Regions from separate parts of the Streptomyces sp. NBC_01334 genome, predicted to be linked through region 3. Evidence: riboswitches for the same ligand, from Rfam matches in the RefSeq annotation. Region 3 holds a riboswitch; each other region holds the start of a gene.

Region 1 (7,782 bases), 6.9 Mb from region 3:
AGGACCTCGATGCGGCCGTCGGGGTGGCGCAGCAGCGGGGGCGGGTGGCCGGCGCTGGCCAGGCACGCGCGGTGCGCGGTCAGGTCGAGGTGGACGTAGAGGCAGCTGGTGAACAGGCCGGGGTCGAGGTCGGTGAGCAGACGGTTGGTGCGGGCGAGGACCTCGTCGGGGGGCGCGCCGGCGTTGGCGTGGACGGCGGTGCGGACCTGTCCCATGAGCGCCGCCGCGTTGACGTTGTGCCCCTGGACGTCGCCGATGGTGGCGGCGGCCGTGGTGGTGTCGAGGCGGATGAGGTCGTAGAAGTCGCCGCCGATGTCCATGCCGCGGGTGGCGGGGAGGTAGCGGGCCGCCACGTCCAGGCCGGGGACCCGGGGCAGGGTGTGGGGCAGCAGAACGGCCTGGAGGTTGTGGACGAGCTGGTGCTGGGTGTCGTAGAGACGAGCCCGGTCCAGCGCCTGCGCGATCAGCCCGGCGGTGGAGGTGAGGACGGCCCGCTCCTCCGGAAGGAAGGGGTGGGGCCGGTCGTAGGCGAGCACCAGGGAGCCGACGGGACGTCCGGAGGTGATCAGCGGCAGGAAGGCCCAGGCGGCCATGCCGTCCTGGACGACCGCGGGGGGATACGCGCGCCTGAGGTCGGCGAAGGTGGCGAAGAAGCCGGGGACGCCCGTGGTCAGGGTGTGCACGGCGGGGGTGTCGGAGGTGAGCGGAACGGCGTCGAAACGCTGCATGAGGTCGGCGGAGTAGCCGCGGTAGCCGATGATCCGCAGCCGGCCGTCCTCCGCCGTCATCAGGGCGAGGGCCCCGGCGCCGAAGGCGGACGGAAGCTGTTCGGCGACCTGGTCGACCACGTCCCGGACCCCGACGGCCTCGGTGAGCGTGGCGGCCAGGTGCATCAGGTGGTAGAGGGTGGCGGCCCGGCCGGGCGCGGTGGCGGCCGCCGGATGCGGCCGCGGCGGGTCGGTGAGCGGGGCGTGGGCGTGCGCCGAGTGGGTGGGGGCGATGTACACGCTGATGCCGGAGGCGTCCGGGTGCAGCCGGAAGGACAGCCACCGGTCCGGCGGCCGCATGGCGGTGAAGGAGGTCGGTTCGCGGCTGATCAGGGCCGCCCGGTAGCTGTCCTCGGCGATCGGGTCGTCGAGCCAGGGCAGCGCCTCCCAGGGCTTGGTGCCGAGCAGGTCGGGGACGGCGGAGCCGAGCAGCCGGGCGGCCGTGGTGGTGGCGAAGGTGATGCGGCCGTCCACGTCCAGCGAGCAGCAGCCGCCGGGGAAACGCTCGGCGAAGTCGACGGCGGACCGCGCCTGGGCCGTTGCGACCGGCCGGGCCCGGAGCGGCGGCAGCACCCGTGGCACCCCGCCGACCCGCACGGGGTGTCCGTCGGCGGCGGCCCGTCGCAGGAACCGGCCCAGCCGGAGGCAGAGGCCGGTCATGGCCTCCCGTTCGCGCACGCTCAGCTGGGCCGGGTGCGAGGCGGGCCACTGGAGCACCAACCCGCCCCAGACCTCGTCGCCGGTGGTGATCGGGGCGGCGGCCAGCGAGAAGCGGTACGGCACGACGAGCGACAGACGCGGATAGCGGCGCGCCATCTCCTCCGCGCCGCCGATCCACACCAGGCGTCGTTCCCGCACGGCGTCGGACACCGGGGACGCGGCCGTCAGCGCCACTCGCGCCCAGGGCATGGAGATCTCCCAGGGGAGCCCGCCCAGCACGGCGAGCCGCAGCACCGGTTCGCCGGCCGCCGGCAGGTACACGGCGGTCACGGAGGCGCCGGTCTCCCGCGCGGCCTCGGCCAGGACCTTGTCCAGCGACTCCGGACCGCGGCCCCCACCCGACCCGGCAGCGGCAGCATCCGGCACACTCTCACCTTCCCCGCAGCGCAGGGGGCGCTCGCTGAACGACGCGCAGGCCTCGGGGCGCCGAGGGCCGACACCCCTAGGGCGGACCCTACGCCGACCGTGCGGACCCGGCATTTCGTCGGGTCCGCGGACGGCGGCCGTGCGCCGGGGTGAGCCGTCGTCCGCCGTCTTCGCGCCCCGCATCGCCGCTTGTCAGCGCCTCTGTGTGGGCACTACTGTCACCACGCCTTGGTGAACGGGAAATCCGGTGTGATGCCGGTGCGGCCCTCGCCACTGTGATCGGGAAGTCCGGCTCCGGCCCTTGCGGGCAGCCACTGGGTCCTCGGGACCCGGGAAGGCGGAGCACGGGCGGTGGTACCCGTGAGCCAGGAGACCGGCCAAGGCACGTCAACCATCCACGAGGTGCTGGAGAGGGTCTGCTCAGCCATGCACATAGCCGAGGGTTTTCTGCCTCCGGCGCACGCGATCGCCTGGGGCGTCGCATCCGCGCCATTCGTCGTCCACGGAGTACGGTCACTCACCCGTGAGGTCAAGGAGCACCCCGAGAGCACCCTGCTCCTCGGCGCCTCCGGAGCCTTCACCTTCGTCCTGTCCGCGCTGAAACTGCCTTCGGTGACCGGGAGTTGCTCACACCCCACCGGCACGGGGCTCGGCGCCATCCTGTTCCGACCGCCGATCATGGCGGTGCTGGGCACCATCACCCTGCTCTTCCAGGCCCTGTTGCTCGCCCACGGCGGCCTGACGACGCTCGGCGCCAACGTCTTCTCGATGGCCGTCGTCGGGCCCTGGGCCGGTTACGCGGTCTACCGGCTGCTGCGGCGGTTCGACGTGCCGCTGATGGTCACGGTGTTCTTCGGCGCGTTCGTGGCCGACCTGTCCACCTACTGCGTCACCAGCGTGCAGCTGGCGCTCGCCTTCCCGGACCCGAGCAGCGGATTCCCGGGCGCGCTCGGCAAGTTCGGCTCCATCTTCGCCGTCACCCAGATCCCGCTCGCGGTCAGCGAGGGGCTCCTCACGGTGTTCGTGATGCGGCTGCTGACCCAGTCCAGCAAGGGTGAACTGACAAGGCTGGGCGTGCTCGTGACCGGCGGCCGGACCAAGGCGGGCGCCGAGGCCGGGACCGAGGCGGTGGCCCGGTGAGCCGTAACGCGAAGATCAACGCCCTGCTGCTGTTCGTGGTGGCCGCGCTGGCCGTCCTGCCGCTGGCCCTCGGGCTCGGCGACCACAAGGAGGAGCCGTTCACGGGCGCCGACGCGGAGGCGGAGACGGCGATCACCGAGATCCAGCCGGACTACGAACCCTGGTTCTCGCCCCTGTACGAGCCGCCGTCCGGCGAGATCGAGTCGGCGCTGTTCGCCCTCCAGGCGGCCCTCGGCGCGGGGGTCCTCGCCTACTACTTCGGCCTGCACCGGGGACGGCGGCAGGGCGAACTCCGGGCCCTGGCAGACCGGGACACCACGACCTCGACGACCTCGACGACGGCGCAGGCCTCGACGACAGCGACGACCTCGCAGAGCGCCGAGAACACCAGGAAGACCGAGAACACCGAGGCCACGGAGGTCGCCGAGACCACCGCGAGATCCCACCCCTCCGGGAGCGTCTCCGAAGCGTCCGCCCCCGATCGGACCTGAGCCCGCGTGCTGCCGATCGACGCGGCGGCGCACAGCAGTCGCTGGCGCCACCGCCATCCCGTGGACAAGGCCGTGCTGGGACTGGGTCTCACCGTGCTCGCCATCTCCCTGCCGCCCTGGCCCGGCGCGGCCCTGGTCCTGGTGACGGCGCTCGTCATCCTGCTGGGGCCCGCGGGGGTGCCGGGCCGGAGGCTGTGGCGCGCCTACCGGGTACCGCTGGGCTTCTGCGTGACCGGGGCGCTCACCCTGCTCGTGCAGGTCGGCGGCCCGGACCGGTTCGTGGACCTGGCCGACGGCGGTCCGGTGCGCGCCGGGGAGCTGCTGCTGCGTACCTCGGCGGCCTCCCTCGGTGTCCTCCTCCTCGCGTTCACCACCCCGATGTCCGACCTGCTGCCCCGCCTGGTCAGGGCCGGGGTGCCCGCGCCCGTCGTGGATGTCGCCCTGGTGACCTACCGCATGAGCTTCCTGCTGCTCGACTCCCTGCGCCGGATCCGGGAAGCGCAGGCGGCCCGGCTCGGGCACACCACCCGGGCCGCGGAGTGGCGTTCGCTGGCCGGGCTCGGCGCCACCGCGTTCGTCCGTGCCTTCGACCGGGCTGCGCGCCTCCAGGACGGGCTGGCCGGGCGCGGCTACGACGGCACCCTGCGCGTCCTGGTGCCCGAGGCCCGGGTCTCCGTCCGCTTCACGGCCGCCGGCGTCGCGCTCCTCGCGGCCCTGGTCGCCCTCACCTTCGTCCTGCAATCCGTACTGGAAAGGCCGCTGTCATGAGCGAGCCCGCACTGGTCGCCCTGCGGGGTGCCTCCTTCGCCTACGAGGACGGCCCGGCCGTGCTCAGCGGCCTGGACTTCGAGGTCCACGCGGGGCGCGCGCTCGCCCTGCTGGGCCGCAACGGCAGCGGCAAGACCACGCTGATGCGACTGCTGAGCGGTGGACTGCGGCCGGGCGAGGGCGAGTTGTGGGTCGAGGGGCGCCCGGTGACGTACGACCGCAAGGGCCTGACCCGGCTGCGTACGACCGTGCAGCTGGTGGTCCAGGACCCGGACGACCAGCTGTTCGCCGCGTCCGTCGCCCAGGACGTGTCGTTCGGACCGCTGAACCTCGGCCTGCCCGACACCGAGGTGAGGGCCCGGATCGAGGAGGCGCTCGCGGCCCTGGACATCACCGCCCTGGCCGACCGGCCCACCCATCTGCTCTCCTACGGCCAGCGCAAGCGCACCGCGATCGCCGGCGCCGTCGCGATGCGGCCCCGGGTGCTGATCCTCGACGAACCGACCGCCGGGCTCGACCCCGACGGCCAGGAACGGCTGCTCGCGATCCTCGGCCGACTGCGCGAGTCCGGCACGACCGTGGTCATGGCCACCCACGACGTCGACCTGGCCCTGCGCTGGGCCGACGACGCGACCCTGCTCACCCCGTCCGGCGCGCGCACCGGACCCGCCGCCACGACGCTCGCCCGCACGGACCTCCTCCAACAGGCGGGCCTACGGCTGCCCTGGGGCGTCGCCGCCGCCCGGCTCCTGCGCGTCCAGGGCCTGTTGACCGACTCCTCGACCGGCCCGCGCACCGCGGAGGAGCTGGCCGCGCTGGCCGCGACGCCCGCTCCCACTATCCCCGCCGAAGGCTGACACCCCGCGACGGTGTCCGCCTGCCGCCGACAGCCGACGCACGGGAACCGGATGGACGATGATCGCCGGCATGGAGCGGATCATGGATCTCGACGAAGCCGTTGCCGCAGTCACGGACCGCCGGACCGCATGGCGGGCCCATGGTCTGACGGTCGGTCCTGTGACCTGGCGCGACGCGGCAGCCCCCTGGCCACAGCGGCTCGAGACCGACAGGGCCGAGGTGACGGATCCCGACTCGATCGGCATCCATGTCCGCGGCCCGCACGAGGCCGAACTGCTCGTCGTCCTCCACCGCGGCGGGTGGGCCGACATCGACTACGTCGCGAGCATCGACGACGCGGGCGTGTTCCCCACCCCGGCCCTGACCTCCACCCGGCAGTTCGGAGCCCTCCTCGACACCTGCGTGACCCGCGTCTTCGGCCTCGCCCCTGCCGATGGGTAGGACCCGGGCGGGAAACGGCCTTCGACCGCGTTCACCCGCTCCGCGCGACGGCGCTTCGGTCGTGCAGGGGACACGGGCAGTGATCGAGCCGCGGCCGCGGATCCCGTGACCGACGCAGGCGGCGCAGCCGCACCCGGGGACGGGACATACGACGCACGGCGACCGGCAGCAGCAGCGGAATGCGGGTGAGCACGAGAATGGTGCCGTTGCGCGCGAGTTCACCTCGTCGGAGGGTGCGCAGAATCTGCCAGGAATGCTGAAGAACCCGGCCGACCCGCAGGGCCCGCGACTCGAGCGCGAGCAGGAATCCGAGAGCGAGCAGTTCGCCGCGCCAGCAGTTCTTCGCCCGGGCTTCCTCGAGCACCGTCTCGATCAGCCCGCGCGCCTTGGCGATGTCCCCGCGCGCGGCCGCGAGGGTCGCGCTGCCCAACTGTGCCTGCTGGTCCCCGCTGGCCCTGTTCCTACAGTTGTCGAATCCGCGTCGAGCCTCGTTGAGGTGTTCCTGGGCATCGTCGAACAAGGCCATGGAAACGAGTGGTTCCGAGATACGCAGATGCACGAAAGCGGTGGAGTAGGTCCGTCCCGTCGGAGATGTGCCGTCGGATATCCCGGCACAGCTTGAGGGCGTCGCCGTACCGGCTGGTGTCCGTCCGATAGCGCGCGAGGGCCGGCACGGCCCGCATCCAGTCCGCCGTGCCGGGGGACGCTGCGGCCACCGCTTCGACGAGGCCGCGCGCATGCCGCCGCGGAGTCCGTCGTACGGTCGTCGCCGGGGGCCGCCCGGCGGGACGTCTCGCGGGGTGGGCGCCTCGGCCCTGCTCACCGTGGGCACCCCTCGGTCCTGCGGTTCCCACGCCTGAATGGTTTGATATTCAACTATGACTCGACGGATCTTCATAGACAAGCAGAGCCCCAAGGCCTACCACGCGCTGGTCCAGACGTCCGAGGCCGTGCGGGCGACCGCCTCCGACGCCGGCCTGGAGCGCACCGTCGTGGAACTGATCAATCTGCGCGTCTCGCAGCTCAACGGCTGCGCGTTCTGCCTCGACGTGCACACCAGGGCCGCTCTGCGCGCGGGCGAGGACACCAGGCGGCTGGGTGTCCTCGCGGCCTGGCGGGACACCGACCTCTTCAGCCCCCCGGAGCGCGCCGCCCTGGCGCTGGCCGAGGCGACCACCGTGCCGTCCGACGCCGCCGCGCAGGAGGCCGCGTACGCCGACGCCCTGGAGGTTCTCACCGAGGACCAGATCTCGGCGGTGATCTGGGTGGCGGTCACCATGAACGCCTTCAACCGGGTGTCCATCCTGAGCAAGCACCCGGTCCACTAGCGACCCGCCGCCCCCGTCGGCACCGGAGGGCCCACGCCTCGGTGCGGGGCCGCGCGCCCCGACACCGGTCAGCACCGTCACCCCGTCCGCCCGCGGCGTGTCCGCCGACAGCTCCCAGCCTCCGGCTCCTCCCAGGCCGGAAGCCGGCACCCCCCTCGTGGGGAGGTACCGGCTTCCGGCCGTGCTTCGGCGAGTGCCCTTCGTCAGGCCGTCACCCACCCGGCCGGGGGTGGGCGCCGGTGACGCGACAGGCTTCCGACGGGCTCAAGCACCGAGGAACATCCTGCACGTCCCCGACCGTTCGAAGACTGCCCCAACGACCTTGGGCAGCTTCGTTCCCTTCGCCCGGAGGTAGGCGGGGCCGGCATCCGGCGTGAACCCCGCGTCCATGACGTCCGTCAGCACTTCGTCGGGGGTCTTCTTCCCGGCGGAGGTGAGCCGGTTGTCCTGGACGAACGCCGGAACACCGTCGCACGGCATGGAGAACTGGACATTGAACGGGTATCCGTCCAACGCCTTGAGGGCACCGTAAGTGATGTCCTCGGCCCCCTTGGGCAGGCGGACACCGTAGTCGGACAGGGCCTGGTCGAGACTGACGTCGGCGGCGTCCGACGGAGACTCGTACGGGAACGGCCCGGCGTGCTCGGCGGAGTTCAGGCCGTCCGGATCACAGGCGGCAAGACCCCCGACCAGCAGCACACCCACGAACAACGCCGGCATCCGGGTCAGGCGGTGGAACACGATTTCTCCTAGCCGATGTTGAACGTCTGGTGACCGACGACATCGAAGTCACGAGCCAGCCCGACCGAGTTCAGACGAGCCATGTCGTTCTGCCGCAGCGGCTTGAAGGGCCCCACACCGAGGTCGCCCCGAGGCTTGCCGCCTCCGATGTTCCCCCAGTTG
Region 2 (7,782 bases), 250 kb from region 3:
CGCCGGCCCGGGCCGCCTCCGGGCTGTCGGCCACCACCAGGGCGACGAACCAGCCCCGGTTCGGTACCTCGGGGTCCTGGAGCACGGCGAGCGTGGCGTCGTCCGCCGAGGCGAGACGGGGCGCGTTGCGATGGGTGAGCACCGCGACGACACCGGGCAGCGCCAGCGCCGCCGTGTCGTCGACGTCGGTCACCCGGCCGCGCACGATCGCCGCCGGGACGGGACGGGCGAAGAGCCGCCCGGGAAGGGGCTGTTCGGCGGCGTAGCGGGCCGTTCCGGTGACCTTCTCCCGGCCCTCCCTGCGCTCGGCGGGAGCGCCCACCGCGGTCATGAGTCCTCCTCCTGCGATCCGGGCTCGTACGGTGGCGGCCCCTCCGGTCCGGGCTCCTGCGGTACGAGTCGCGTCAGGACGTCGACGGCGAGGTTGCGGGCCAGCGGCACCTTGTAAGCGTTGTCGCGCAGCGGCCGGGCTTCGGAGAGTTCGAGCTCGGCGGCGCGTTCGAAGGCCGCCCGGGTGGGAGCCGCGCCCAGCAGCGCCTCCTCGGCCCGCCGGGCCCGCCACGGGCGGTGGGCCAGCGCCCCGAAGGCGATCCCCACCCGCGCGACGACACCGTCGGCGACCTCCAGGACCACGGCGACGGAGGCCAGCGCGAAGGCGTACGAGGCCCGGTCGCGCGCCTTGCGGTACGCGGACGGCAGCCCGGCCGTGACGGCCGGCAGCAGGACGGCGGTGACGAGCTCGCCGGGCTCGATCACGGTGTCCCGCTCCGGTTGCTCACCGGGCAGCCGGTGGAACTCGGCCGCCGCCACCCGGCGCACGCCCGCCGTGCCGTACAGCTCGACCTCGGCGTCCAGCGCGGCCAGCGCCACCGCCATGTCCGACGGCTGGGTGGCGATGCAGTGCCCGGAGTACCCGAGCACCGCGTGGTCGCGGTGCACGCCGTCCCGGGCGGCGCAGCCGCTGCCCGGCTCCCGTTTGTTGCACGGCTTGGTGACGTCCTGGAAGTACGGGCAGCGGGTGCGCTGGAGCAGGTTGCCGCCGGTCGTGGCGGCGTTGCGCAGCTGGCCCGAGGCGCCCGCGAGCACCGCCTGGGAGAGCACGGGGTAGCGGTCACGCACACGTGGATGCGCCGCGAGGTCGCTGTTGCGCACCAGGGCGCCGATCCGCAGCGACCCGTCCGGCAGCTCCGTCACCTCGTCCAGTGGCAGCCGGGTGACGTCGACGAGGGCGGTCGGCCGTTCCACGCCGAGCTTCATCAGGTCGACGAGATTGGTGCCGCCGCCCAGATAGCGTGCGCCCGGGTGAGCGGCGAAGGCTTCGGCGGCCTCCGCGAGACTGCCGGCCCGTACGTAGGCGAAGGTTTCCACCGGATCACGTCCTCTGGTTGCCCCGGTCGTGCCCTTGGGCCGCCGGCCCGGTCATGTGCTGCCCGCCCCGGTCACGTCCTCGACCGCGTCGACGATGCGCGGATACGCGCCGCAGCGGCAGAGGTTGCCGCTGAGCCGCTCGCGGATCTCGTCCCGGTCCAGCGCGACGGGCCCTCCGGAGGGCGTCGCCGGGTCCGTGACGTGCGAGGGATGCCCCGACTCCGCCTCGGCGAGCGCGCCCACCGCCGAGCAGATCTGTCCGGGCGTGCAGTACCCGCACTGGAAGGCGTCGCGGTCCAGGAAGGCCTGCTGGAGTGGATGCGGATCGTCGCCGTCGCCGGACAGGCCCTCGACGGTCGTGATGTCGCTGCCGTCCAGGGCGACGGCGAGCAGCAGACAGCTGTTGACGCGCCGCCCGTCGACGAGGACGGTGCACGCGCCGCACTGACCGTGGTCGCAGCCCTTCTTCGCCCCGGTGAGGTCCAGATCCTCCCGCAGCAGGTCCAGCAGCACGCGCCGGTGGTCGACGGTGAGGGTGTGGGGCTTGCCGTTGACCCGCAGCGTCGTGTCGGATCGGTGGGGCGATGACCGGGGGCCGTGCTCGCTGCCCATGTGCTGGTCCCTTCCGGGGCGGTCCGTGGTGCCGTGGGGACCGCGTATCCAGACGGGGGCGTGTGACACGTCCCGTTACGAGGCAATTCGGGCACGGGCTGACACAGGGGGCTGCAAGCCGCCCGCCGGCGCCTGTCGACCTGCCGCCCGCCGACCCCCTACCGGTCGGTCACCTCGGGTTCGTCGCCGCCGGTGGGGCCGGTGACGCCGGTCGTGCCGCCGGTGCGGTCCTGGTCCGGCGACTCCACCCGAGCCGCGGGTGCGGCGGACGGCACCGGACGCAGGCCCTTGGTCGTCTCCCTGAACCGCTCCAGGGTCCGGCCCAGCTGCTGGAACGGCGAGCCGCTCTTCCTGGCCGGCGCCTGCCGCGGCTCCCCGGCCTCGGCCGCCGCCTCCCGGTACGCGGCCAGCGCCTCGTGGGCGTGCTCGGCGGCCTCCCGGTACAGGTCCCGGGACTCCGTCATCGCCGCCAGAGCCTCCTTGTACATCACCACGAGCTTGCGTTCCCGCGCGAGCTCCTCCTCCGGGGTCAGCAGCTGCCACTCCTCCCGCAGTGCGGTGAGCGCGGCGTCGGCGTCCTCCGGCAGCGGCCTGGGCAGCGCCGCGAAGCGCCGTACCGCGTCCAGCAGCTCGGTGGGATGCGTGCCGTCCAGGAACACGCTGCGCACCGAGTACTCGGCGGCGTCGTAGTCGGCCGGGGCGGGGGCGCCGGGCAGCACCAGGGCCCCGCCGCGCGGCACCTCCACCCGGGCCTCCTTGAGGGCCCAGTTCACGGTGCGCAGCTGGTGCGGGGCCGCGCGGTGCTCGACGACCCGGTGGTGCAGGCCGGGCGGCAGCAGCGGGACCAGCGACCCCCGGCCCAGCTCGTCGGGTGTCATGGCCTCGTGCACGACGAGGTGGACGGCCCAGGTGTCCCGCAGGGCGGCCCGCAGCGTACGCCGCAGCTCCTTGTCGTCCGCCGGGAGCGGGTTCGCGGCGAGGAACCGCTCACCGGTGACGGTCTCGTTGCCCCACGGGGTGTCCGCCTCCCAGGACCAGAACATCCCGGCGGGCGAGGGCCACCGCTGGTCCCACGGCCGCTCCGCCTCCGCCGTCAGCGTCCATTCCTGGCCCTGGCCCGACCACTCGGCGAGCCTGAGCCGGGCACGGACGGTCACCTCCTCCGCGACCGGCCACCGGGCTTCGAAGGCCGTCTCCCCCTCGGGGGTGTCGGTGTCCGGCAGCTCCATGAAGTCCTGGACGGTCTCGGCGTCCTTGAGTGCCTGAAGGTGCTTGCGCAGGACGTCCGGAGCGGTGGGGCCGGTGTGACGGCCACGGGTCTGCCACACCGTGGAGGGCGTCGTGGGCGGAACGGTCGCGGAGATGTGGGTGAGTCCATTCGTGAGGGCGGTGACGACGTGGCGACGACGTGCGGAGGCCAGTATCGCTCGCCGCGGGGGGTGCGCGATCAAGCGGGTCGGTGGCGCGGGCACCCGGAGACGCCCCGCCGGGATGCGCCTTCCCCGGCGCGACACAGGTCACGCGTGCGGATCCGGCCCGCGGGCCGGCGGTCCGTGCGGGGGTGTGCGCCACTCGTACGGGGTGTGCGCCGTTCACCACGGCCGGCGCCCGCGCACTCATGGGCCCGCCGGCCTCCGGGACCCGAGAATCGGAGCCGGTGGACAGGGCTCGCTCTCCATCCGCGTCGGGGCGAGCCCTGTCCGCGTGCCCGGTGCGCCACCGACACTGGATGCTCGGCGCCCGCCCGGGCTCCCCCGCTGGACGGGGCAGGGGCTTCCTCAGCGAGCACGGCATGGAGAAGATCGTCCATGACCTGTGCGTCCAGCACCCTGGAAGGAAGCAACGAGATCATGTGCGTCATCGTGGCCCGCGGCCTGACGGAGGCATCCGGATGAACGACATCGAGGAACCCGTCCTGCTGCACACCACCGGCCGAGCCGCCCACATCACGCTCAACCGACCGAGGGCCATCAACGCCCTGAACCACGCGATGGTGCGTCGCATCGACGGCGCGCTGACGGCATGGGAGCGCGACCCGGCCGTCGAGACCGTCGTCATCTCCGGCGCGGGGGAGCGCGGCCTGTGCGCGGGCGGGGACATCCGCGCCGTCCATGACGACGCCCGCGACGACGACGGCACCGCCTCGGCCGCCTTCTGGCACGACGAGTACCACCTCAACGCCCATATCGCCCGCTACCCCAAGCCCTACGTCGCCCTGATGGACGGCATCGTGATGGGAGGCGGTGTCGGCGTCTCCGCGCACGGCAGCGTCCGGGTCGTCACCGAGCGGTCGAGGATCGCGATGCCCGAGACCGGCATCGGCTTCGTGCCGGACGTCGGCGGCACCCACCTGCTCGCCCGCGCCCCGGGCGAACTGGGCACCCATCTCGCCCTGACGGGTGCGCAGATCGGCGCCGGGGACGCGGTGTCGTGCGGACTCGCCGACCACTACGTAGCGTCCGCTTCCCTCCGGCAGTTGGCCGACGACCTCGCAGGGCTGCCCCTACCGGATGCCCTGGACCGTCATGTACGGCCCGTGCCGGCAGGCGAGTTGGCCGGCCACCGGGCATGGATCGACACCTGCTACGCGGCGGACACCGTCGAGGAGATCGTCCGACGGCTGTTCGCCCACGGCGATCCGGCGGCGAAGGAGGCCGCGGAGACCCTCCTGACCAGGTCGCCCACCTCGCTCAAGGTCACCCTGGCCGCCCTGCGCCGTGCCCGGCGGCTCGGCTCGCTGGAACGGGTGCTGGAACAGGAGTACCGCGTCTCCTGCGCTGCCCTGACCACACCCGACCTGGTCGAGGGCATCCGCGCCCAGGTCATCGACAAGGACCGGGACCCGCGTTGGTCGCCGGCCACTCTCGCCGAGGTCACCGCGGCCGACGTCGAGCGCTTCTTCGCCCCGCTCGGCGAACGCGAACTCGGGCTCGCCCGACCCGACACCACCGCGGAGAGGCTCCGCTGAGCGGGACCGACGTGGTGATCCGGGCCATCTGGCCGTGGAGAGCGGAATCACGCCAGGTGGGGCGGTATTGGCCAGGGGCCCGACACGCGGTACCGTCGCTCTGATATCGACGACGGCGAGACGGAAGCCGGTGAGAACCCGGCACGGTCGCGCCACTGTGGACGGTGTACCCCGAAGGGGCGCATCGCGAGTCAGACCCGTGGCCGTCGTCATGTGCACCACCGAGATGGGACGCGAACTCCCAGAGGAGGTCCTGCCATGGCGCAGCATGTCGCCCAGCCGACTACCACCACGCCTGTCGTACCCGCCAAGTTGCCGCTGAAGGACATCGCCCCGTGGGCGGTCTTCTTCGGCGTCCTGATGCTGGTCCTGCTGTACTTCGTCGGCGCGGAGCAGGGCGCGACAGCCGTCGTCTCCGGCGAGGACGTTCACGAGTGGGTGCACGACGCCCGCCACCTGCTCGGTTTCCCCTGCCACTGATCCCGAGGGGAACCCCAGCACAGCCATGAACTCCGCAACGGTAAGAAGCCTCCTCGTGCGGGGCATGCTCGCCGGCCTGGGCGCCGGCGTGCTCGCCCTGATCGTCGCCTACTTCCTCGGTGAGCCGAACGTCGACAGCGCGATCGGCTTCGAGGAGTCCCACGCCGCGGGCCACGAGCACCACGAGGTCGAACTCGTCTCCCGCAGCCTCCAGTCCACCGCCGGCCTCGCCACCGGCGTGCTGATCTACGGGGTGGCCTTCGGCGGCATCGCCGCCCTCGCCTTCTGCTTCGCCCTCGGCCGCGTCGGCCGTTTCAGCCCCCGGGCCACGGCACTTCTGCTGTCGGGGACCGCCCTGCTCGCCGTGTACGTCGTGCCGTTCCTGAAGTACCCGGCGAACCCGCCCGCGGTCGGCGACCCCGACACCATCGGCAAGCGGACCACCCTGTACTTCCTGATGATGGTGCTCAGCGTGCTGCTCGCGGTCGCCGCGGTGATCCTGGGCAAGCGGCTCGCACCGAGGCTGGGCACCTGGAACGCCACCGTCGCAGCCGTCCTCGGCTTCGCGCTCGTCATCGGGCTGGCCTACGAGTTCCTGCCCGCCGTCAACGAGGTGCCGAGCGACTTCCCGGCCGCACTGCTGTGGCGGTTCCGCCTGTCCGCCCTCGCCATGCAGGTCACGCTCTGGGCGGGCTTCGGCCTCGTCTTCGGCGAACTGGCCGAACGACTGCTGCACCCCAAGCCCGCCACGGTGACCGCGGGCACGCCGGTGGCCGCCCCACACTGACCTGACCGGCACGACGATCCGACGAGAGGGCCCACGGAACCGTCCGGGGGCCCTCTCGCGTTCGCGAGCCGACGCCGGGTCAGCGGCCGTAGCGCCGCGCGAAGATGGTGGCATGAACATCCGACCGGCCGTCCGTACACGGCAGATGCCCGCCGGGCTCGTCGCGCTCGCTCTCGGTGGATTCGGGATCGGTCTGACCGAGTTCGTGATCGCCGGGTTGCTTCCGCAAGTGAGCCGCAGCCTTGCGGTGTCCGAGGCCGCGGCGGGATGGCTGATCTCCGGCTACGCCCTGACGGTCGCGGTCGGCGCGATCGTGGTGACCGCCGCCACCGCCGGGCTGCCCCGCAAGGCGGTTCTCACCGGGTTGGTGGCGTTGTTCGTCGTCGGCAACCTGCTGTCCGCCGTCGCACCGAACTACTCGCTGATGATGCTCGGCCGCGTGGTGGCGGCGCTGTGCCACGGCTCGTTCTTCGGCATCGGCTCGCTCGTCGCACGGCGCATGGTCGCCCCCGAGCGCGCGTCACGGGCGGTGGCGGTGATGTTCGCCGGGTTGACGGTCGCGAACGTGCTGGGCGTGCCGTTCGGCGCCCTGGTCGGCGAACGCTGGGGCTGGCGCGCCACGTTCTGGGCGATCACCGCCATAGGTGTCGTCGCCGCGGTCGCCATCGCCGTGTGCGTACCGGGCTGGGCCGGCGAGGTGGACCGGCCGCGTTCCTCCGACGCCTCCGGCAAGGCCACCGGCCGGCCGGACGGGCTGCGTACCCAGCTGCACGCCTTCCGTTCGGCGCAGGTCTGGCTGACCCTGGCCGCCACCGCGCTCGGCTACGGCGGGATGTTCGGCGCGTTCAGCTACCTCGCCTACACCTTCACCCGGGTCACCGGCTTCTCCAGCACGGATGTCGCCTGGCTGCTCGTCGTGTACGGCAGCGGCCTCGTGATCGGCAACATCGTCGGGGGACGGGCCGCCGACCGCGATCGCGACCTCACCCTGATCGCTTCCCTGGCCGGTCTCACCGTCACGCTCACCGCGTTCGGGCTGCTGGCCGCCGACCCCGTCGCGTCGGTGGTCCTGGTCTTCCTCACGGGGCTGTTCGGCTTCGCGAGCGTTCCCGGCATGATCACCCGGGTCACCGACCACGCCCACGGGGTGCCGCTCGCCGCCGCCGCCAACGTGTCCGCCTCCAACGTCGGCAACGCCCTGGGCGCCTGGCTCGGCGGCTTCGCCATCAGCGCCGGCCTCGGCTACACCGCACCGCTCTACGTCGGCGCCGCCGTCGTCCTGAGCGGACTCGCCGTGATGATCGTCGCCGCCCGTCGAGCGGACCGGTGGCCGAGCGACACCACCGACCCCAGGCTCCCCCAGGACCGGGCGTCCGCGGGCTGAGGGTCTCGCGGCCGACCTCCGGTGCACAGTCCGCCGTCCGCCTGCGGCAAGGCCCACCGCGGGCCCACCCCCCTCCACCTGGAACCCGAGGACCTGGTCGCCCGTACGATCGAGTCTGCTGTCATGGCCCGCGTTCCGCTCGCGGGCACCGACCGGATCCCCGGGGAGGGACTGTGATCGCCG
Region 3 (7,782 bases):
GCATCGTCACGCTCCTGCGCACGGTGGAAGGGCTCGGCCCGGTCGTGGAGGCATCGGACGGCGTGGAGGCCGTCGCCGCGGCACGCGAGCACCACCCGGACCTGATCCTGATGGACATCAAGATGCCCCGGCTCAGCGGGCTCGCGGCCGCGGAGCGCATTCTCGCCCTCGGTCTCGACCCGGCTCCGCGCATCGTCGTCCTCACCACCTTCGACGAAGACGAATTCGTCTACGCGGCCCTGCGCGCCGGATGCAGCGGCTTCCTGCTGAAGGACATGCCGCCGCAACAGCTGCTCAGCGCCGTGACGGCGACCCTCTCCGCCGACCTCCTGGTGGCCCCTGCCCACGTCCGGCGGCTCATCGAGCGACACGCCGTCCACCCACAGCAGTCCCGGGCCGGGACCGGATCGACGAGCCTGCTCACGGGCCGGGAGGTCGAGGTGCTCGGGTACGTCGCCAAGGGTCTCGGCAACGAGGAGATCGCCGAGCACATGTGTGTCAGCGAGTCCACCGTCAAGACACACCTGCACCGGGTGATGACCAAGCTGAACCTCCACAGCCGCGCCCAGGCGGTGGTGTTCGCCTACGAGACGGGCATCGCGCAGGTCGGCGGGGAGCGTCCGTGACTGTCCGGTGACGGCTCGGGCGGACATCAGGGGCTGCGGGGTGGCCCCGGCGACCGCGGCCGGTCCGCTCAAGTCGGTGCCATGGGCGGGGTGTTGTGGCAATATCGGCTGGCATGTCGCCGTTGGCCGTGTGGTCGCCCATGCCCGTTCGTCGTCTGTTCGTCGTGCTGCTCGTGCTTCTCACGGCGGCCGGCGCCGGTGTGCGTGAGGCCGGCGCGGCAGCCGGGCCGGGAGTGTCCAGGGCCGCCGCGACGCCCGATCGCGCGCGCTACGACGTGACCCTGCGCGCCGACGCCGACGGCAGCCACTGGACCGGACGGCAGCGGGTGTCGTTCCGCAACGCGTCCGACCGGCCGCTGCGTGAGGTGTACCTGCGGCTGTGGGGCAACGGCGAGGACCCGTGCGGCACACCCGGCGCGCCCGCCCCCGTCGTCGTGTCGAACGTGGCGGGAGGCACGCCGGGGCGGCCCGCCGTGGAGTGCACGGCCCTGCGCATCGCCCTGCCGAAGCCGCTCGCGCGCGGCGCGCGGACGGCCGTCGCCTTCGATGTCTCCATCACGGTGCCCGAACGCAATGCCCGCTTCGGCCGCGAAGGCGCCTACCGCTTTCTCGGCAACGCGTTGCCGGTGCTCGCCGTCCACGACGCGAAGGGGTGGCACCTCGACCCGTACGTGGCGCTCGGTGAGAGCTTCTACGCCCTGACGAGCGACTTCCGCGTCCGTCTCGACCACCCGTCGGCCCTGAAGGTGCCCACGACCGGTCACACCCGCACCCTCCCCGGCGGACCCGGCCGTACGGTCACCCTCGGTGTCGCGGACCGGGTGCGGGACTTCGCGTGGGCCGCGGGCCCGTTCCGCACGGCGGCGCAGACCACGCCCGGGGGCGTGCGCGTGAAGTCGTACTGGGCGGCCGACACCCCCGCCGCGGGCGTGCGCCTCACCCGCGCGGACGCCGTCGCCGCGATCGACCGGTTCGGCCGGGAGTTCGGCCGCTATCCGTACGGCGAGGTCGACCTCGTGATGACCCCCGGGTTCGGCGGCGGCATGGAGTACCCCGGCCTCGTCCTCCTCGGCACCACCGAGGAAGGCGGCGCCGTCGTCCACGAGCTGGCGCACCAGTGGTGGTACGGCATCGTCGGCAACGACGAGTACACCTCACCGTGGCTGGACGAGAGCTTCGCCCAGTACGCCAACGCCCGTTTCTACGGCTGGGAGACGGGCGACTGCTGGTCCGACGTCTACTGGCCCGACGACAGCGCCGCGCTGACCGCCTCCATGGCCTACTGGTCGCAGCACCGCGGCACGTACCACCTCGTCTACACGGCCGGGCCCTGCGCCCTGGCCGACCTGGAACGCATCCTCGGCGCCGACACCATGGCCCGGCTCCTCGAGCGGTACGCCCGGGACCACTGGTACGGCGTCTCCACCACCGCCGACTTCAAGAAGGCCGCCCAGTCCATGACGGACGAGGACCTCGGCCCCTTCTGGGAGACCCACCGCATCCGGTGACGGTGCAACGACCGTTGAGCGGCTGGGGACTTGCCGCCGGGTGGGACCCACCGCCGTGTCAGGTGCGGGTGGCGCTGGTGCGGGGTGGGTCAGCGAGGGCCGTCGAGGGCGATGCGGGCGGTGATGCGTTTGCCGACCGGTTCCTGCTCGACGAAGAGGTCTTCCGTCACGGCCTTGACGATCTCCAGGCCGTGCTGGCCTATCCGGCCGGGATCGCTCGGCCGGGCCGCGGGCACCGTCGGGTCGCTGTCCCACACGACGACTTCCACCGCGTGGGCCGTGAGGCGCAGCTCCATCAGAACGGGGCCGGGGGCGTACTTGCGGGCGTTGGTGACCAGCTCGCTCACCACCAACTGGGTGAGGTCACGCGCACGGGCGGGATCGGGCAGGCGATGGTGGTCATGGGCCCGGTCGAGGAAGTCGACGGCATGGTGTCGGGCGTCGGCGATGCTGCCGTCGTCCGCGCCCAGGGAGTAACCGGCGCGCATCAGGTGGCCGTCCAGCCCGGTACTGCCGTCGCCTCCGGCGTGGGATTCCACGTGTCCTCGCCCTCACTCCCCCGGTCACGTGCGCCGGTACCCGCGATCGCGCCATGCATGCCACGGGATGCCGCTCGGCACAGCCGCCCGGGTGCATGCCCTCGCGGTGGTGGGGCAGAATCTCCCGCGCACGCCCTCACCCGGGGGCCAGCCTAGACGCAGTCGAGGAGACGGTGACCGACATCGAGAAAGCGGGCCGGCCGAAGAGCCTGTCCGTCGAACATCGCGTGGTCGACGGCGTTCGTGTCGTGACCATGCGGGGCGAGATCGACCACGACGTCAAGGACGTCCTCGGCGAAGCCCTGCTCTCCGCGGACGGAGCGGTGCCGCCCCCGCGGATCGTGGCGGACCTCAGCGGCGTGACCTTCATGGACTCCAGCGGCATCAACGTCTTCCTCGCCGCCCACCGGCAGGTGAGCGGCGCGCAGGGCTGGTTGCGCATCGCCGCCGCGCAGGAGCCCGTCCTGCAGGTCCTGCGACTGGTCGGCGTCGACGCCCTCCTCTCCTGTCACCCCACCACCGAGCGGGCCCTGAACCCCTGAGGCCGACGTCCTCCGATCTTGACCTCAAGCGCGGTTGAGGGCCGACGCTCCCGCTATGACCACACAGCCGGATCACACCGAGATCAGCATGCTCATCAGCCGCTTCTTCCGAGCTCTGGACGAGCGGAGGTTCGAGGGCGACTGGGCCCGTGACTACGTCACCGACGACGTCCGGACGGTGACCCCGATCGGCGCGGCCGACGGCGTCGAGGCGATGGCACACACCAGGGAGGCACTCGAGAGGTACGCCCGCACCCAGCACATCGCCTCGGACGTCCTGGTCGACGTCGAACCGGCCACGGGGAGGGCCACGGTGTCCTGGAACGCGTTGATGACGCACGTTCACCACGACGCCACGCTTCGGAAGCGCGGTGAGGACGCCGACCCTCTCTTCACGGTGGGCGGCTACTGGGAGGCCGAACTGCGGCGCGAGCGCGGGGGCTGGCGCATCAGCCGCATGTCCGTCCGGGCGATGTGGACCACGGGTCGGCCGCCCGAGCTCGCCCCGGAGATCCGGCCGACGCCGGATGCGTGACGCACCGCCGCGATCGGCCCCGGGGGCTCGCGGCTACTGCTCCATGGGCGTGGATCCGGGCCGGAAGGCGTCAGCGATGACGGCGTACCTGGTGGCGGTCTCCAGGTGGTCGTCATTGCGGCGGCGCAGGTGCTCGTACGAGGCGAGCCAGTATCGGGCCTGATTCAGGCAGTGGGCCCTGACCCGCTCGTCGTTCATGCCGTGGATCTCGAGCCCGGCCAACGGCGGGAGGATGTCCGCCGGTTCGGGCTGCCCGGCGGGCTCCGATTCGGGACTGCGGTTCCAGGGACGGTCCTTGGACATGGTCATCCTCGCTGCGTGGGGTGGGGGTGGGGGCGGAGGTGGCGCAGCCACCCCGAGCCGGGCTTGCAGAACGGAAGCCAACGGTAGCGGGACGGAGGCGTTGGCGAGGGCGAGGGCGAGCCCGTCGGACGAGCCGGCGGGCGCGGCGGATCTCGCAGCCGAGTCCGATGGCGAAGGTCTCGAGGACACGGGCGAGAGACGCGAGTGGGCCGTTTCCCGCCCTCGGCACATTCCAAGCATGCCGAACGCGTGTTCCACCTCACCATCCGAATGGCTGAGTGATCCGCCGCACCGGAGGACCGCCCCGTAGGCTGGCGGGCGCAGCTGGTTCGCCCCGTCCGCCAGGCGGGATGCGTCGCAAGAGGGAACCCGGTGGAAATCCGGGACTGCCCCGCAGCGGTGAGCGGGAACGACCGCCGTCATACGCACTGGACCCACGAACAGGGTCTGGGAAGCGACGGCCAGTAGGTGTCTCGTACGAACTCCGTACGACGAGACGTGCCCGTGAGTCCGAAGACCTGCCCGTTGCCCGCGCACGAAAGGACTCGTGCGCGGAAATCCCGGTGACCTCGTGGGCGGGTCGGCGTACATATCAGGCGAACGACCGCGCCGCGCCGCGCGGGATCGGTCCGCCCGGTTCGTCACCCCTTCGCGCTCGCGTCCCGTCCCGGGATCCCAGGGAGATGTCTCGCGAAGGAGATTTCCGTGACAGCGAAGTCCGCAGCCGCGGCAGCACGGGCCACCGTGTACGGCTACCCCCGTCAAGGCCCGAACCGGGAACTGAAGAAGGCCGTCGAGGGCTACTGGAAGGGCCGTGTCACCGCCGACGCCCTCCGGACCACCGCGGCCGAACTGCGCGCCGCCAACTGGCGGCAGCTCGCCGACACCGGCATCGACGAGGTCCCGACCGGCGACTTCTCGTACTACGACCACGTCCTGGACACCACCGTCATGGTCGGCGCGATCCCCGGCCGCCACCGCGACGCCGTCGCCACCGATCCGCTCGACGGCTACTTCGCCATGGCACGCGGCACCCAGGACGTCGCGCCGCTCGAGATGACCAAGTGGTTCGACACCAACTACCACTATCTGGTGCCCGAGTTGGGACCGGACACCGTCTTCACGGCCGATCCGGCCAAGCAGGTCGCCGAGCTCGGGGAGGCCCTCGCCCTCGGGCTGAACGCCCGCCCGGTGATGGTCGGCCCGGTCACCTACCTGCTGCTCGCCAAGCCCGCCCCGGGCGTGCCCGCGGACTTCGAGCCGCTCACCCTGCTGGACCGGCTGCTGCCGGTGTACGCCGAGGTCCTCGCCGACCTGCGCGCGGCCGGCGCCGAGTGGGTACAGCTGGACGAGCCCGCCCTCGTCCAGGACCGCACCCCGGCCGAACTGGGCGCCGCCGCCCGCGCCTACCGCGCTCTCGGCGCCTTGACCGACCGGCCCAAGCTCCTGGTCGCCTCCTACTTCGACCGGCTCGGCGACGCCCTGCCGGTCCTGGCCAAGGCCCCCGTCGACGGGCTCGCGCTCGACTTCACCGACGCCGCAGCCGCCAACCTCGACGCCCTGGCGGCCGTGGGCGGCCTGCCCGGCAAGCGGCTGATCGCCGGTGTCGTCAACGGCCGCAACGTCTGGATCAACGATCTGGAGCAGTCCCTCGCCACCCTCGGCACCCTGCTCGGGCTGGCCGAACGGGTCGACGTGGCCGCCTCGTGCTCCCTGCTCCACGTGCCCCTCGACACGGCTCTGGAGCGGGACATCGAGCCACAGATCCGGCGCTGGCTGGCCTTCGCCCGCCAGAAGACCGCCGAAGTCGTCACCCTCGCCAGGGGCCTGGCCCTCGGCACCGACGCGATCACCGGCGAACTGGCCGCGAACCGGGCCGACCTGACCGGCCGGGCCAACTCCCCCCTCACCCACGACCCGGCCGTGCGCGCCCGCGCCGCCGCCGTCAGGGACACCGACACCCGCCGCTCCCAGCCGTACGCGGAGCGGGCCGCGGCCCAGCGCGCCCACCTCCGCCTGCCCCTCCTGCCGACCACCACCATCGGATCCTTCCCGCAGACCGGCGAACTGCGCACCGCCCGCGCCGACCTGCGCACCGGCCGGATCGACACCACCGGCTACGAGGAGCGCATCAGGGCCGAGATCCAGGACGTCGTCTCCTTCCAGGAGAAGGCCGGCCTGGACGTCCTCGTGCACGGCGAGCCCGAACGCAACGACATGGTGCAGTACTTCGCCGAGCAGCTCACCGGGTACCTGGCCACGGAGCACGGCTGGGTGCAGTCCTACGGCACCCGTTACGTCCGCCCGCCGATCCTGGCCGGCGACATCTCCCGCCCCGAACCGATGACCGTGCGCTGGACGACGTACGCCCGCTCCCTCACCGACCGCCCGGTCAAGGGCATGCTCACCGGTCCCGTCACCATGCTGGCCTGGTCCTTCGTCCGCGACGACCAGCCCCTCGGCGACACCGCCCGCCAGGTCGCCCTCGCCCTGCGCGACGAGGTCGACGACCTGGAGTCGGGCGGGACTTCGGTGATCCAGGTGGACGAACCCGCGCTGCGCGAGACCCTGCCGCTGCGGACCGTCGACCGCCCGGCCTACCTCGCCTGGGCCACCGAGGCGTTCCGGCTCAGCACCGGCGGAGTGCGTCCGGACACGCAGATCCACACCCACATGTGCTACGCCGAGTTCGGCGACATCGTCCAGGCCATCGACGACCTCGACGCCGACGTCATCAGCCTCGAAGCCGCCCGCTCCCACATGCAGGTGGCCCGCGAACTCGCCGCGCACGGCTACCCGCGCGAGGCCGGGCCGGGTGTCTACGACATCCACTCCCCCCGCGTCCCGAGCACCGAGGAGGCCGCCGAGCTGCTCCGTACCGGTCTCAGGGCCATTCCCGCCGAGCGTCTCTGGGTCAACCCCGACTGCGGCCTGAAGACCCGCAGCTGGCCCGAGACCCGGGCCTCGCTGGAGAACCTGGTCGCCGCCGCCCGTGCCGTGCGTGAGGAACTCTCCGGGTCCTGAGGCCTGAGGGCAGGCCGAGCGGGCCGGGGGAGGAAGCACTCGCCGTCCTCCCCCGGCCCGAGCCCGAGCCCCGGCGTCGGCGTCGGCGTCGGCGTCGGCGTCGGAGACAGCATCAGCGGGGCGGCAGCCCACGAACTGCGAGGATCGGAAGGCTTGTTCACATGGCACTCGGCATCCCCAGCACAAGAACAGACAGCGCAGTATCCATTCGCGACCTGCTCGCACGGGGTGGCCGCTCCTACTCGTTCGAATTCATGCCGCCCCGCAGCGCGGCGGCAGAGGCCGGACTCTGGACCGCGATCCGCCGCCTGGAGGCCCTGTCGCCCACTTTCGTCTCCGTGACGTACGGTGCCGGCGGCTCGACGCGGGGCCGGACGGTCAACGTCACCGGGCGGATCGCCCAGGAGACCACGCTCACCCCCGTCGCCCACCTCACCGCGGTCGGCCACAGCGTCGCCGAACTGCGCAACATTCTCGGCCACTACGCCGACCAGGGCGTGCGCAACATTCTCGCTCTGCGCGGAGACCCGCCCGGCGACCCGCTCGGCCCCTGGCCCAGACATCCGCGGGGTGTCCGGTACGCGGCCGAACTGGTCAGTCTGATCAGGGAGTCGGGAAACTTCTGCGTCGGCGTCGCCGCATTTCCGGAGATGCACCCGCGTTCCGCCGACCGGGACAGCGACATCCGCCATTTCGTCGCCAAGT
Region 4 (7,782 bases), 6.1 Mb from region 3:
CCAGACCAGCGCGGCCACGGTCATCCTGGCCTCCTCGCACCTCGGCTTCTCCCTCTCCACCACCCACTCGGTCTCCGGTGCGGTGATGGGCGCCGGGCTGGGCCGCAAGGGCGGTGTGGTCCGCTGGTCGACGGCGACCCGGATGTTCGTCGCGTGGGGCCTGACGCTCCCGGCCGCGGCCCTGGTGGGCGCGCTCGCCGAGTCCGTCACCGGCCTGGGCGACTGGGGCACGGCCCTCGTCGCGGTCTTCCTGATCGCCTCCAGCGCGGCCATCTGGAAGGTCTCCCGGCGCGAGGTCGTCGACGCCTCGAACGTCAACGAGCCCGACGAGCCGGCGGGCGTCGTCACGACGGCCATCGCCGCCGTCACCCCGCCGCCCGCGGGCACCCTGGCCGAGGACCTCACGGACCTGACGGCCACGATCCCCGGCCCGGCGGCCGAGCCCGCGACCCCCGCCGCTCCCCCGGCCGCGGCCGTCTGAGCCCGCGCACCCGGCACGAAGGAAGAGAAGCAGCATGAAGATCGACTGGGCAGCCCTGGGCTCTGTCTTCGGCGTCAGCCTCGTGGTCACCGTGGGCCTCGTCGCCCTGTTCACCCTCGGCGTCATGGGCCTGTCGCGGCAGGAACGCGCGTCGGCGCAGGGCGGCTCGGCCACCCTCGCGGTGACCGGCGCGTACGCGTGCTTCGCGGCCTGCGCGGCGGCGGTGGCGTACGGGATCTCACTGATCGTCGCCTGACGCCTTCCGAGAAGCTCACCACCTGCCCTGCCGGACCGTCCAACCGACGTCCGGGCAGGGCAGGTCCGCGGAAACGTCGAGTGTCTCCCGCAGGGACCGCCACACCCCCGGATCCAGCGGCGGGAGCGACCGGCACGCGTCGGCAGCGGTGAGTTGGCCGAGGTCATAGGCGGCCGGGCCCAAGGGGGTCTCGCCGTGCAGAACGTCTGCGTCGAACACCCATGTCACGACGTCTGAGGCGTGGAGCGGAACCGGATCGTCATCGCCGTAGTCCCTCACGAGCTCCTGGCCGCCATCCGCGTCGGCCACCACCAGGAGGCCCCGGTCGCCGTAGGCGTGCACCATGCGACTGTCGTCGCTGACGAGAGCGGGTCGGCCCGCACCGATCCGCCATACGTGGACCCCCTCCCGGGTGGCCAACGCCACGGCGCGCCCATCGGGGCGGAACACCGCCAGCCGGCTCGCCCCCACGTCGTCCGGGACGGGGCTCAGGGTCTCCTCGTCGACCAACTCGAGACGGCCGTCGGGCCGCAGCTCCCAGCATTCCGCGGCTCCGTCAGCCCTCAGGACCAGAAACTGCCCGGGATGGCCCGGGCGGCCCACCGCCGTCATGCAGGCATGATCATCCGCGAGTTCCGGCCCGCACTGCACCCCGCCCAGGCGCCGGATCCGGCCCGTCGCCCCTTCGAGTCGGGCCAGGCCCTCGCCGTCGAGGATCAGGAAATCTCCGGTCCCGAAGCGCCGTACGGAGCTGATGGTCGAGCCGCTTTCCGGATCCGGCGTCCCCTCCGCCGGCGGCGAGGACTTCGCGTTCCTCGCGTTCAGTCCGTCCACGGTGCGCAGATCCCAGTCGTTGCTGCCCCACGCCACGAAGGACCGGCTGTCCTGGCTGATCACGATGCCCGCGTCCAGAGTCGGCACGTTCTCCGTGCGGTGCCGAAGACGTCCCGCGTGGAGCACCGTCTCGTAAGCCTCCAAGGCCACCTCGGCGCCCTCCCGCGAGTGGTTCGTCAGGGCCACGAGCGTCTCTTGCCCGTCCACCCGGTCCATGTCGATCACGGAAGCACGGCCGCCCGGACCCAGGGGGTACGACGTGCTCGTCAGGCGGAAGGTCAGGAGGTCGCGGCCGAGCAACCCGTGAGCGAGAAGACCGTTGACCGTCGAAGTCACGACCATGCCCTGCGCTCCCCCGCTCACGCCCACGGGAAAAGCGGTGGAATAGCGGCGCCCGGACAAGGGATCGAGGACCAGCAACCTCAGGGCGTCGTGGTCCGGCGTCGACTGCTCGTAGTCATCGCTGTCCAGCGCCAGGTAGCGGCCGGAGACGTCCGTGTCGTAGAGCTCGGACCATGATCCGACTGGCTTCGACCCGGGGAGCGAGGGGAGCTGCCAACGCCACTTACCGTCGCTCCGCCCCGTCGCCAGAGCGCGGCCACCGGCGCCCAGCACTACGGCGTCCAGGTTCCCGCTCTCCTGCCCGGCCCGTCGCGTCGTCAGTTCCGCCCACCGGAGGGACCCCACCGACGTCGTCCCGCCGTCCCGGTCGGTCACTTGCCGGGAGACCGACATGGTCAGGCGGTCGGATCGTGCCGAGCTCAGACTCACGTCCTCGATGCACTCGTCCGGTTCCAGCAGACCGTCGGGCAGCGCCGTGCCCGGCCCCTGCATGGCCCGCGCGTCGACCTGGACCGCGCGCAGCGACGAGGCGACGGCCGAGTCCTCGCACAGCGTGAACTCGTCGGGGTCGTCGGAGTCGTCGGCGAGATCCAGACCGTGCAACAGCCACGTCCCGTCGTTCGAGAAATCGAGCACACGAGTGGTGCCGGCACCGGTTGCCCGCCATCGCCAGGACAACGGCTCCGTTCGTGACCTCCCGGGCGCGATCCGCCACACCCGGACCTCTCCTCGGCCGGTCGCGGCGGCGACCTGCGCGCCATCGTCGCTGACGGCCACCACGTCCACCGACGACGGCACGTGAGGCAGCAACCATGCCTGCGGGGTGCCGAGGTCCAGGCCGGTCACCACATGGATCTGCCTGCCCTCCCGTCCGACCGTCATGACGGCCATCACCGTGCCGTCCACGGAGGCGGCGACCTTCTGCGGCTCACCGTCCGGAAGGATCCGGCGCACACCCACCAGCGAGCTGAGCGGCTGCATATACCGCATCAAGGCCGTCCGGGTCCGGGGGAGATCGCTCGTGCGCCGGGCCTCGACGGCCAGCAGAGCGGCACCGACCGGGTCTTCGAGGGCACGGTCGGCGGCGTGGGCGACCAGCGTCCGCGCGGTCTCGTCGGCCCTGTCCTGGCGCTCGTTGAGAAAGTAGCCCCAGATGAGGTAGCCGAGGGAGGCGACCAGCAGGGTCAGGCAGGTCACCAGGGCGACACCGGTGCGGCCTCGCCGCACCGACCGTCTGCGGTGCAGTCGGCTGGCCTGCACGAACTCCGCCTCCTCGGCGGACAGTTCGGCGGGCCGCAGCGCCGACGCCGCTCTGGCCGCGGCCAGTTCCTTGTCGCGCAGCAGAAAGTCGACGTGCCGTTCCCCCTCCTCCCACTCCCGCAGCCGTCCTCGCAGCCGCTCGTGCCAGGTCAGGAACTCTCGCGACTCCTCCAGCCATGACCGCAGCGTCGGCCACCGGCACACCAGCGCCTCGTGGGCCAGCGCCACCGTCTCCCTCCCCGAGCTGTCCCGGGCGATGACGAGGAGCCGGGTCCCGGCCAACGTCTGCGCAGCAGAGCGCAGTTCGGCCGGGAGCTGGTCGAAGGCGCGGGCGACGCGGGCGTACTCCAGACCCTTGGTGGGGCGGACTAGGCGTTCGAAGAGGCGGCGGGCGGTCTCCTCGTCCGGTCCGCCCGGGGCCTTGCCGGCCCGGGAGAGCTGGTCGTCGGCGTAGCGAGAAAGCGCCCCGGCGACACCGCCCATCGCCCGGTACGCAGCATGCGTGAGGCGGCCTCGCTCCTGCCGGTCCCATAGTTGCGAGAGGGCGAACTCCACGAGCGGCAGCGCCCCGGATCCGGTGCCCGCGTCTGCGGTGATCCGTTCGGCCAGGCCGGTCTCGAACTCCACCCCGGGCACGGCGTCCACGGGGCGGCGCACCACCTCGTCCAGTTGTGCCGGGGTCATCGGCGCGATCATTTGGAGGGCGCCACTGAGGTCCTCCGCGTGACCGTGGACGACGAGTTCCTCCAGGGAGGCCGAACGCAGGGTGGCCAGGACACTCAGGCGGCGGCCGGACGGATGGACCGCTCGGGTCATGGGAAGAAGGACGTCCATCAGGGCGCCAGCGTCCGCGGGACGCGCGCCCACCGTCTCCTCGAACTGGTCGAGAAGGATGAGGTGACCCTCGGGGCCGGAGTCGTCCAGGATGCGCGCGCCCAGCAGTACGGCCGTCTCGGTGCGGCGGATCCGGTCCGTGCCGGCGCACAGGTCCCGGGCCAGCGCCCGCACCGGCGGGAACTGGCCGCTCAGTGTCTCCATCAGCGTCCGTACCGGGTCGGCGTCCGGTTGGCCGGCGAAGTCCGTGACGGTGTGTCCGGACGCCCGCAGCAACGGCAGGGCGCCGGCTCGGACCAGCGAGGACTTGCCGACTCCCGACGCCCCGGCCACCGGCACGAAGGCGTGGGCGCGCACGGCCTCGGCGAGGCGTTCGCTGTCCGCCCGGCGCGCGAAGAAGACCGCGGCGTCCTGCTCCCGGAACGGGCGCAGGCCCCGGAAGGGGGACGGGCGCAGCGACGGGTCCAGGCCCAGGAGCAGCGCGGCGGGGATGAGGTAGGCCGTGGTGGCGCCGGTGCCGGTCTCCGCGGCGACGGTCATGCCGACCACCCCGCCCTGTTCGGTGTCCCATACCGGTCCCCCACTGAATCCGCGGCCGACAGGGGGACCGCCGCCCGTCGGACGGGCCTCCATCGACGTCCAGCCCTTGCCCACGGGGGCGCGGAGGCGGCCGTCCACCCAGACGCCGTGGTCGTCGGTGTGTGAGGGGAAGCCCAGGACACCGAAGGCGTGGTCCCAGACGGCGGCGTCCCCGGCGAAGCGCACCGGAGCGGTGCCGGCGACCGTTTCCTCCAAAGTGAGCAGCGCGATGTCACCGCTGCCGTCATGGGTGACGGGTCGCCAGTGCGCGACCGTCGCGGACAGGCGCGGGGAAGGCGGAGCAAGCAGCGGGAAGTCGACGCTCACCGGTGCGACGGGAGGCGCGGGCTCGGTGTCCCGCGTCCCCAGCGCGCTCGCCACAACATGCGCGCAAGTGCACAGGGTCCGCTCCGCGACGAGGAAGCCGCTGCCGGTGACCCGGCCGTCCGCGCTCCAGAAGCGAGCGATGGCGCGGACGAGCTCACCGTCAGGCCCGGCTGTCACCGGCACGCCGCCCGGAGTCGCCCGACCCGTCCCGCCGCGCCCAGTGCATGTTCACGGTGAAGTGGGCCTCGGTCGAGCCACGCGCGACCACGACCCCCGCCTCGGCACTGAGCGTGATGCCGAACTCGACGGTGACGGCGTCCGGTGGGCTGGGCAGTGCCCGGGTGCCCTCCAGGACCGCGCCCAGTGCGGGGCGCACCCGGGTGAGCGCCTGCTGGAGGGTCTCCGCCGCTCCGGCGACCGTGCCGCCGCGCGACACGCGCTGGACCCCGGCCGGGCCGTCCCCGACCACCTCCATCAAGACGATCTGACCGTCGTCGAGCACCATTTCCCCCACGTACGCCATCAGGCGCCCCTCCCGCGGCCGTTGCCCCCCACAGGGGGCGTAGGGGGACATTGCAGGCGTTGATGTTCCGCGTCCGCAAGCCGTCCCGGCGAGGACCATCCGTGCGAGGGGCCTTCTGGCGAGCGGGTCCCGGCGGGCCGGTCGGCATGATAACGGTGTGGGGTTCTGCACACTCGAGCCTCGCAGGTCAAAGGCAAGTTGACGGCTCTTGCGGGCCGTGGTGGACTGCCCGAGCCATGTACGGCAGCAGAAGAGGAAGCCGGTGTGAATCCGGCGCGGTCCCGCCACTGTGACCGGGGTAGAAACCCCCGGGAGCCAGGAACTCTCGCCGCCGGTCTCGTCGAACCAGGGCGTGGACACCCTGAGTGAGGACATATCGCCATGCTCGCTCGGCCGTTGAGGTACGCCACCAGGTCGCTGCCCGACCCCACGGCCGGCTGAGCCGATGCGTGCCGATCGCCTCTACGCGTACGGCGCCGCCACCGGCCTTCTGGGCGACCTGCTGCTCGGCGATCCCCGCCGAGGGCATCCCGTCGCCGCGTTCGGGCGGGCCGCCGGTGCCGTCGAGCGGCTGCTGTGGCGGGACCACCGGGGAAGCGGTGCCCTGCACGCCGTCGTGTGCGCCGGCGGGGCCGTGGCCCTGGGAGCAGTCGCCGAGCGGGCCGTACGCCGCTCCCCCGCCGCCACCGTCGCTCTCGTCTCCGCCGCCACCTGGGCCGTGGTGGGGGGCAGTTCGCTGGTCCGGGAGGCCCGGGCCGTCGGCCGGTCGCTCGAGGCGGGGGACGTCGAGGCCGCCCGGGAGCGGCTGCCGCACCTGTGCGGGCGGGATCCGCAGGCGCTCGACGCCGACGGGATCGCCCGGGCGGTCGTGGAGTCCGTCGCCGAGAACACCTCCGACGCCGTCGTCGGGGCGCTGGTGTGGGGGGCCGTGGGCGGGGTGCCGGGCCTGGTCGGGTTCCGGGCCGTCAACACCCTGGACGCCATGGTCGGTCACCGGTCGCCTAGGTATCTGCGCTACGGCTGGGCCGCCGCCCGTCTCGATGACGTCGCCGGATGGCCGGGAGCCCGGCTGACCGCCGTGCTCGCCGCCGTCGCGGGGGACGATCCGCGGGGCGCCGTGCGGGCCTGGCGGGCCGACGCCCGCCGTCATCCGAGCCCCAACGCCGGTCCCGTGGAAGCGTCGTTCGCGGGCGCCCTCGGGGTGCGGCTGGGCGGGACCCTGTCGTACGCCGGGCGGGTCGAGCACCGGCCCGTGCTGAACGGCGCCGCCGGGCGGCCCGTCGTCGCCCGGGACATCGAACGTGCCGCGCGGCTCTCCCGCCGCGTCGGTCTGCTCGCGCTCGGCGTCACCGTCGCCGCGCGCGTCGTCGCCACGGGCATCGTCGCGGGCAACCGGCGCAACCACATCGACCAGCTGAAGGGGCGTACGACATGAGCGGGGGTCTCCTCGTCGCCGGCACCACCTCCGACGCCGGCAAGAGCGTCGTCACGGCCGGGATCTGCCGGTGGCTGGTGCGGCAGGGGGTGAAGGTCGCACCCTTCAAGGCGCAGAACATGTCCCTCAACTCGTTCGTGACGACGGAGGGCGCCGAGATCGGGCGGGCCCAGGCCATGCAGGCCCAGGCCTGCCGGGTGGAGCCGACCGCGCTGATGAACCCCGTGCTGCTCAAGCCGGGCGGTGAGCAGAGCAGTCAGGTCGTGCTGCTCGGCAAGCCGGTGGGCGAGATGAGTGCCCGGGGATACCACGGGGGGCGTCAGCAGAAACTCCTCGGAACCGTTCTCGACTGCCTCGCCGAGTTGCGGGGCACGTATGACGCGGTGATCTGTGAGGGTGCGGGCAGTCCGGCCGAGATCAATCTGCGGCGGACCGACATCGTGAACATGGGGATCGCGCGGGGCGCGCGGCTGCCCGTGCTCGTCGTCGGCGACATCGACCGCGGGGGCGTCTTCGCCTCCTTCTTCGGCACCGTCGCCCTGCTCTCGCCCGAGGACCAGGAGCTGGTCGCCGGGTTCCTGGTCAACAAGTTCCGGGGGGACGTCTCCCTGCTGGAGCCGGGCCTGGACATGCTGCACGGGCTCACCGGGCGGCGGACGTACGGCGTGCTGCCGTTCCGGCACGGGCTCGGGATCGACGAGGAGGACGGGCTGAGGGTCTCGCTGCGCGGGACCGTGCGGGAGTCGAACACCGCCCCGCCCGTCGGCGAGGACGTGCTGCGGGTCGCCGTCTGCGCCGTCCCGCTCATGTCCAACTTCACGGACGTGGACGCGCTCGCCGCCGAACCCGGCGTCGTCGTGCGGTTCGTGGACCGGCCCGAGGAACTGGCCGACGCCGACCTGGTGGTGATC

Evidence for each region. A riboswitch is a leader RNA that binds a small molecule or an ion and turns the genes downstream of it on or off. The one in region 3 is predicted to bind cobalamin.
Region 1: linked by a shared signal. The riboswitch ahead of OG736_RS07685 (energy-coupling factor ABC transporter permease) and the one ahead of metE (5-methyltetrahydropteroyltriglutamate--homocysteine S-methyltransferase) in region 3 are both predicted to bind cobalamin.
Region 2: linked by a shared signal. The riboswitch ahead of OG736_RS39435 (CbtB domain-containing protein) and the one ahead of metE (5-methyltetrahydropteroyltriglutamate--homocysteine S-methyltransferase) in region 3 are both predicted to bind cobalamin.
Region 4: linked by a shared signal. The riboswitch ahead of OG736_RS11300 (cobalamin biosynthesis protein) and the one ahead of metE (5-methyltetrahydropteroyltriglutamate--homocysteine S-methyltransferase) in region 3 are both predicted to bind cobalamin.

The regions. Positions count from the first base shown of each region.
Region 1 is NZ_CP130718.1:1,699,392-1,707,173, forward strand. It holds gene OG736_RS07680 (SpoIIE family protein phosphatase) at 1-1,853, opposite strand, end outside; cobalamin riboswitch at 2,066-2,249, shown strand; gene OG736_RS07685 (energy-coupling factor ABC transporter permease) at 2,280-2,993, shown strand; gene OG736_RS47250 (energy-coupling factor ABC transporter substrate-binding protein) at 2,990-3,484, shown strand; gene cbiQ (cobalt ECF transporter T component CbiQ) at 3,491-4,252, shown strand; gene OG736_RS07700 (energy-coupling factor ABC transporter ATP-binding protein) at 4,249-5,109, shown strand; gene OG736_RS07705 (hypothetical protein) at 5,192-5,551, shown strand; gene OG736_RS07710 (hypothetical protein) at 5,583-6,077, opposite strand; gene OG736_RS07715 (carboxymuconolactone decarboxylase family protein) at 6,430-6,879, shown strand; gene OG736_RS07720 (hypothetical protein) at 7,144-7,620, opposite strand; gene OG736_RS07725 (RHS repeat-associated core domain-containing protein) at 7,629-7,782, opposite strand, start outside.
Region 2 is NZ_CP130718.1:8,842,321-8,850,102, forward strand. It holds gene OG736_RS39410 (xanthine dehydrogenase family protein molybdopterin-binding subunit) at 1-331, opposite strand, end outside; gene OG736_RS39415 (FAD binding domain-containing protein) at 328-1,368, opposite strand; gene OG736_RS39420 (2Fe-2S iron-sulfur cluster-binding protein) at 1,420-1,980, opposite strand; gene OG736_RS39425 (hypothetical protein) at 2,139-3,308, opposite strand; gene OG736_RS39430 (enoyl-CoA hydratase/isomerase family protein) at 3,872-4,948, shown strand; cobalamin riboswitch at 5,019-5,171, shown strand; gene OG736_RS39435 (CbtB domain-containing protein) at 5,207-5,428, shown strand; gene OG736_RS39440 (CbtA family protein) at 5,454-6,215, shown strand; gene OG736_RS39445 (MFS transporter) at 6,361-7,599, shown strand; gene OG736_RS39450 (FAD-dependent oxidoreductase) at 7,773-7,782, shown strand, end outside.
Region 3 is NZ_CP130718.1:8,594,013-8,601,794, reverse strand. It holds gene OG736_RS38365 (response regulator) at 1-626, shown strand, start outside; gene OG736_RS38360 (M1 family metallopeptidase) at 767-2,134, shown strand; gene OG736_RS38355 (ATP-binding protein) at 2,224-2,673, opposite strand; gene OG736_RS38350 (STAS domain-containing protein) at 2,847-3,215, shown strand; gene OG736_RS38345 (nuclear transport factor 2 family protein) at 3,271-3,750, shown strand; gene OG736_RS38340 (hypothetical protein) at 3,784-4,053, opposite strand; cobalamin riboswitch at 4,362-4,593, shown strand; gene metE (5-methyltetrahydropteroyltriglutamate--homocysteine S-methyltransferase) at 4,759-7,077, shown strand; gene metF (methylenetetrahydrofolate reductase [NAD(P)H]) at 7,239-7,782, shown strand, end outside.
Region 4 is NZ_CP130718.1:2,477,491-2,485,272, forward strand. It holds gene OG736_RS11280 (inorganic phosphate transporter) at 1-481, shown strand, start outside; gene OG736_RS11285 (hypothetical protein) at 516-737, shown strand; gene OG736_RS11290 (nSTAND1 domain-containing NTPase) at 753-5,090, opposite strand; gene OG736_RS11295 (CU044_2847 family protein) at 5,074-5,436, opposite strand; cobalamin riboswitch at 5,641-5,780, shown strand; gene OG736_RS11300 (cobalamin biosynthesis protein) at 5,882-6,871, shown strand; gene OG736_RS11305 (cobyric acid synthase) at 6,868-7,782, shown strand, end outside.